Regions from separate parts of the Paenibacillus sp. BT-177 genome, predicted to be linked through region 1. Evidence: predicted binding sites of a transcription regulator. Region 1 holds the regulator's gene; the other holds the start of a gene.

Region 1 (3,428 bases):
TAAATTTGGATGGGAAACATATACGGAGTACAAAAAGTACGTCATTCCAATTGATAAATTCCCTGCTAAACTTAAAACAGAAGGTATAGTCAAACGGGATATCAAAAATATTTCAGAATTGGACCAAGTGTATCAATCGTATGCTTCACGTTACAATGGTATGCTGGTGCGAGATAAGGAATGGTGGCAGGAACGGATTTTAAATGAAAATTATCGAACTGTAGTATATTACACGGATGCAGGCGATCCTCAGGGATATGCACTATACAAAATAGAAGATAAACAGTTAAATTGTGATGAGTTGGTATATGAAAATGAGACGGCACGTCGGGCTTTGTGGACTTATTTTGCAAATCATGACTCAATGATAACCCAAGGTAAATTTATTTACGTTCCAGCAGATGACAACCTGCCCTTTTTACTCGATGATCCGCGAATACAACAGGAAACGGTACCTTATTTTATGGGGCGTATTGTGGATGCAGTTGCTTTTGTAGAGAGATACCCTTTTGAGCAGATTGGAGAGGAAACAAGTTTGACCTTACATCTGACAGATCGGTATGCTCCTTGGAATGAAGGAGTATGGAGATTAACAATTACTATGGAGGGGCAAGGGCATTTGGCAAGAGTGGATACAAGCAATTTATCTGACAACGCCTTATCAGCTGACTTGAAACTGGGGATTCAGTCATTAACAACTTTAATGCTCGGCTACCAGCAAGCTGATAACCTGTCTAATTGGGGGCGTATTGAAGGAAGCAGTAAGTCTGTGGCTGCACTTAAACGTGTAATACCAATAAAACAAACGTTCTTATTGGATTTTTTCTGATAAAGCTCCAATTGGTTCTTCTTAATGTCCAACTTTTTTTAACCAAATTGGATGTGGTTTATCATAATGACTCAAAGCTCTTTCCATAATGGGAAGAGTTTTTTGTAATATGGTATAAAACATAATTAGATTGCGAAAAATGGTATTGACCCCTTGGCAAAAATGAAATTTGTGCTATAATACGAATATAGTCAAAGAAAGTCAAAGTCAATTGGAATCAGTGTGATTCCACAAAAGTATTATGTTGTTGGATTGGCCGTATATAACAATTTGACAGCAAAAAAGTAAAAAATAACGACCTGATTTGCGTATAGTTAGGAGCTGCTTCTTATGTACAGAAGAGAAGTGTATGATTTATCGCAAATAAAGGTCACACTAGAAACGAAACGGTACAATTCCAATGGATGTACAACAGGCAATAGCCTGAATGCAGCTTAGATTCGTGACTATATCGTTTGGTTAAGTTCAATATACGGCGGACTCTGTGGAGCGTGAAATGTACTTGAATACTTGCGTTTCCGTTAGTGGAGGATGATGAAATGCGCAATGTTTCCGACATTATTGAACAATATTTGAAGAGCATGCTGCTGGAAAGTCCCCAAGGCTTAGTGGAGATTCAGCGCAATGATCTGGCTGACCGCTTTTCCTGCGTACCGTCGCAAATTAATTATGTAATTAGTACCCGGTTTACGCTGGAAAAAGGTTATGTGGTGGAAAGTAAACGCGGTGGTGGAGGCTATATTCGAATTCAGCGAATTCAATTACCTGCACAACATGCGATCCATACACACCTTCATCAGAGCATCGGGGAGGAAATTAGCCAATCGGCAGCAGAAGGACTGATTTATCAGTTAGAGGAAGCTCATTTTTTAAGCAAAAGGGAAGCTGGTCTAATGAAGGCTGCTTTATCAAGAGATACATTATTGCTAAAGCTTCCCTATCGTGACCAACTGCGAGCAAGATTGCTTAAGGCTATGCTGATCTCGTTGCTGGCGGCCAAATAGCTAGTATCCACTAACCAGTGAATAGAGATTTGCAATTCAGATGTAGGGATTTGTAAAAATCCTGACGTTGAAGGAGGTGCTTTTATGCTGTGCCAAGAATGTAATATGCGGCCGGCAACTTTGCATTTCACCAAAATTGTGAATGGCGAAAAGACAGAGTTTCATATTTGTGAGACATGTGCGAAGGAAAAAGGGGAGATGATCCCTGGAACACCTAATGGCTTTTCGATTCATAGCTTGTTGTCGGGGATGTTGGATTTTGACTCCAGCACAAAGAGCCAGTCTTCAGGTCACACTGTTCCCCAAAATCTGCAATGCAAGGATTGCGGTATGACTTATACACAGTTTAGTAAGCTAGGACGTTTTGGATGTCCATCATGCTATCAATATTTTGATAGTCGTCTGGACCCTCTGTTCAAGCGTGTGCATGGTAGTACGAGTCATGTTGGAAAAGTTCCGGTCCGTACTGGAGGCCGATTAAAGGTTAAACGGCAAATTGATGATTTGAAAAAAGAGATGCAACAACACATTGTACAGGAAGAATTCGAATCAGCTGCTGAGCTTAGGGATCAAATCAGAAAGCTTGAAAAAGAAATGACTGAAGAGTAAAGTTTGTGAAGAGTAGGAGGGAATGCGTGATGCCCAATATCCGATTTACGGAAAAGCCGCTAAGTGATTGGATGCGTGGTGATGCTGCGGATTCGGAGATTGTCATTAGCAGCCGGGTAAGAATTGCGCGTAACTTGCAGCATCTGCCTTTTCCCATGCTTGCTACCAATCAGCAGTCGGAAGAAGTGCTTCAATGCTTAACGGATATCCTTCAGTATGATGATTTGCGTCGTTTTGGTACTTTTCATACCTTGAAAATATCCGAGTTGGATGAGATCGACAAGCAGGTACTGGTTGAGAAGCACTTAATTAGTCCTAATTTGGCGAACGAATCTCGCAACGGTGCTGTGTTGATTAGTGATGATGAATCAGTTAGTGTTATGATAAATGAAGAGGATCATCTGCGTATTCAGTGCTTATATCCGGGATGTCAGGTGAGAGAAGCCTGGGAACGCGCTATGGTCATTGATGATGCATTTGAAGCGCATGTTGATTATGCATTTGATGATCGGAGAGGTTTTCTGACCAGTTGTCCGACGAATGTCGGCACAGGTATGCGAGCTTCGGTGATGATGCATTTACCCGCATTAGTTATGACTCACCAAATCAATCGTATATTGTCCGCTGTTTCACAGGTAGGTCTTACGGTTCGCGGCATTTATGGTGAAGGCAGCGAAGCAGTTGGAAATTTATTCCAGGTATCTAATCAGATTACCTTGGGACAAACCGAAGCGGAAATTATCGAAAATCTGCATGGCGTGGTGCTGCAAATTATAGAGCACGAACGTTCTGCCAGAGAACGATTGATGAATGAATCCATGCTGCGGATTACAGATCGGGTGATGCGTTCATTCGGTATTTTGTCATATGCAGCAGTTTTGGATTCCAAGGAGGCTGCACAGCGGCTGTCCGATGTACGTCTCGGTGTAGATTTAGGGATTTTGGAGCGTCCTTCCATTGCAGCGATGAATGAGCTTAATGTGATG
Region 2 (3,428 bases), on a different contig from region 1:
GAGCGGAGATAACAACTTTTTTAGCGCCGCCTTTCAAATGTTTCTCAGCAGCTTCTTTAGTTGTGAAGAAACCTGTGCATTCCAGAACGATGTCTACACCCAGGTCTCCCCAAGGCAATTCTTCAGGGTTACGGTTAGCCAAAACTTTAACTTCTTTACCGTTTACTTTGAAGAAACCGTCATGTACTTCTACTTCCCCTTGGAAAGTACCTTGTGTTGTATCATATTTCAACAGATGTGCCAGCATTTTGGAATCTGTCAAGTCGTTAATTGCTACTACTTCAATACCTTCTACGTCTTGAATACGGCGGAAAGCAAGGCGTCCAATACGTCCGAAACCGTTAATACCAACTTTAACTGTCATGAGTGAGTTCCTCCCAAAGTTCGTTTAGTTTTATATATTCAAGACAGACCCGAAAGCCCGTCAAGACAACACAATTAAAAAACCTTATCAATCTCTTAAATAACGGCTTACAATCTCGGCAGCAGCGCCTTCGTCGGTGACAAGAATGTCTTCCTGTCCGAAACGCAATACTGCATGAATAGCAGCAGCCTTGCTCTTGCCTCCAGCCACACCCAGCACCGTCTCCGTACGCCTGATGTCCTCCAAACGGAGTCCAAGCGTCAGCATTCTGTGAACAACGACGCCGTCTTCGTTAAAATAATAGCCAAACGATTCGGCAACCGCGCCCTCATTGCTGATCTGGGCAAAGGTTTCAGGGTCAAGCTTGCGTCTGTGGGCCATTGCTATGGCGTTGCCTATTCCGTGAATGATAATACGACTCTCTCGAATCAGGCTCAATATATCCTGAATATTCGTATCCTCAAGCAAGGAGTTGTAAGCATGATTGCTGAGCAAATCCGGTACATGGAGCAGACGGTATTGAGCGCCGACCTTGCGAGCCATCGTGGAAGCAATTGTATTTGCCTGCATTTCCATGCTCTCTCCCAAACCCCCGCGTGCCGGTACAAACCATCCGCCTTTAAGCGGGCCGTTAGCAGGTAATGTCAGTTGTTCCGCCACATCTGCAATCGTCGTGCCACCTGTTACAGCGACCACGTCCTCGTCATCCATAACACTCAGCAGCGCCTTTGCGCCAGCACGGCCCAGTTCCTGCTTCGCTAACGGTGAAGCATCCGAATCCCCTGGAACGACAACCACCTTCCTCAAACCGTAGGCTTGACGAATCTGATCCTCCAATTGGGACAGGCCGAACAAGTTGTTCGCAATCGGCTCCAGCTGTTCCAGCAGATCCAGTCCTGCTTTGCTCACCTTCATGCCCACACTCTCAATCTCAATTAGCCCTTGCGCTTTAAGGAGATCAGTCTCAGCGCGCAGTACGCGCTCGGTCATATCCAGTGAAGCTGCCAGTGTTCTGCGTCCAATAACTTCGGACAACATAATCTGATGCAGGATCGTGTACCTTTTTTTCAAAACATCCATGAGGTCGGGCAGAAGCTGCTTCTGTATTTCTAATATCTTTCGCATGCTTTCCACTCCCGCACACTTCTAAGTTCTGTCTCTATGCTATATCTCTAACTGGTCTTAAAATGTCCCGGGATAACTTTTTAAGTCCCACGTATATCTTACCCAATATTTGCTTCACATGCAAGTCTATCTGAACCTATATTTCTCAACTTTTTATGTGAATATGCGCACGTAATAAAAGCTTGCAATTCAATGCCGTATATCATATAATCATCTTTGTTTCCAATTAATTAGTTAGTTGCTTGTAATGTTCATCTGTGCGCCCGTGGTCCAACGGATATGACGTAGGCCTCCGGAGCCTGAGATCGAGGTTCGATTCCTCGCGGGCGCGTCGTTTTATATGATTGGCTAATTGTTCCATATAATGTTTTTAACCAAAAAGAGCGCTGAGCGCTCTTTTTTTAATCAATAGTTTGACTTTCTTTGACTTTTTGTTTGAAATTGTTTATCATGTGGTTAATACGGTAACAGTTTATAAATAGGGATGTGTAATCGGCATATCCACCAAATCCACTAACGATATTTAAGGGAGGTTTTTTGACGTGAGCTATGTTCCTATGGTAGTAGAACAAAGTAACCGCGGCGAACGCGCCTATGACATTTATTCCAGACTGTTGAAGGATCGCATTATTTTGTTAGGCTCGGACGTCAATGACGTTGTAGCCAACTCAATTATTGCACAAATGCTGTTTTTGGCTGCTGAAGATCCTGAAAAAGACATTCACTTGTATATTAACAGTCCTGGCGGTTCCATCACAGCTGGTATGGCCATTTTCGATACGATGCAATACATTAAACCTGACGTATCTACCATTTGTGTAGGTATGGCTGCTTCTATGGGCGCTTTCTTGCTGAATGCAGGTGCCAAAGGCAAACGTTTTGCCTTGCCAAACAGTGAAATTATGATTCACCAGCCACTGGGCGGTGCACAAGGACAGGCAACGGATATCGAAATTCGCGCCCGTCGCATTCTGAAAATGCGTGACAAATTGAACCGCATTCTCGCAGATCGCACAGGTCAACCACTGGAACGCATCGAAAAAGACACAGACCGTGACTATTTCATGTCCGCTGATGATGCCAAAGAATACGGTATTATTGATAAAGTGTTAACTAGCTCCTCTCCAGAAGGTGTATAAGAAAAGTGGTTTACTTCTGAATAGCTGGTAAATAGAAAGGCTGCCTCGGATTTTTGTATCCAGTAGGCAGCCTTTCTGATTTGCTATTTTTTAAAAATATAGGTCATCCAAATTATTGATTTTGTCCCGCAAAAGGCTTTCCGCCCTGAGGCAGCAGTTGAGCGAACGAGTAAGTAAACTCCGGAATTCCATACGCGTATGGAGCATAATCATACAAATCAAACACGATGGTTACTCCACTATTGGTCACATAAAAATTCTGATCTGCGGCCAACTCTTTAAATTTTTCAAAACCTTCGCCAGCCTGGAGCGCATCAATTTTTTTCTTCAAATCAGCATTCAAAAACTTTTTATAGTTCGGATTTGCCTTCAATACGTCAGACAATTGCAGCAGCTTGCCATCAGCGAGCGAGAACGTGTATCCTTTACGCGCCGTCATACCATGTGCGCCACCTGTATACGAGTAGTCCTGCATAATCACACTTAGAATACCGTCCTTGTTATAGGCAATTGCAAAATCATTCTCGAAATCATACGGTCTTTCTGCTGTAACCTCTCCCTCTGCCACCATCTTTTTGCCTGCTGCCAATACTGTCTCTGCATGCTTTTTTAGCACATTATTAATGGCCTGTTGAGCCTCAGGATTCAGCTGGCTGCCGCTGATTTGTGGATACTTAATCTTATAAGACACCTTTGCATTACTCGAAGCTGGAAGCGTCTGAGATGCAATTGTGATTGGATTTAGCTGGCTTTTACTTAATGTTACGGTTTTCTGAACTGCATTCCACTGAGCATCGATA

Evidence for each region. Region 1 encodes CtsR, which represses protease genes until heat stress. Its sites were predicted from a motif close to ATGGTCAATAAAGGTCAAACA; they were not measured.
Region 2: the regulator CtsR is predicted to act here: its motif matches at 1,900-1,920, upstream of clpP (ATP-dependent Clp endopeptidase proteolytic subunit ClpP).

What each region holds. Positions count from the first base shown of each region.
Region 1 covers NZ_JAOYTP010000017.1:640-4,067, forward strand. Annotated here, with positions in the region: gene OIU26_RS24945 (GNAT family N-acetyltransferase) at 1-829, shown strand, start outside; gene OIU26_RS24950 (CtsR family transcriptional regulator) at 1,369-1,833, shown strand; gene OIU26_RS24955 (UvrB/UvrC motif-containing protein) at 1,918-2,442, shown strand; gene OIU26_RS24960 (protein arginine kinase) at 2,472-3,428, shown strand, end outside.
Region 2 covers NZ_JAOYTP010000007.1:185,949-189,376, forward strand. Annotated here, with positions in the region: gene gap (type I glyceraldehyde-3-phosphate dehydrogenase) at 1-364, opposite strand, end outside; gene OIU26_RS19920 (sugar-binding transcriptional regulator) at 452-1,489, opposite strand; tRNA gene OIU26_RS19925 (tRNA-Arg) at 1,749-1,820, shown strand; gene clpP (ATP-dependent Clp endopeptidase proteolytic subunit ClpP) at 2,032-2,628, shown strand; gene OIU26_RS19935 (PdaC/SigV domain-containing protein) at 2,741-3,428, opposite strand, start outside.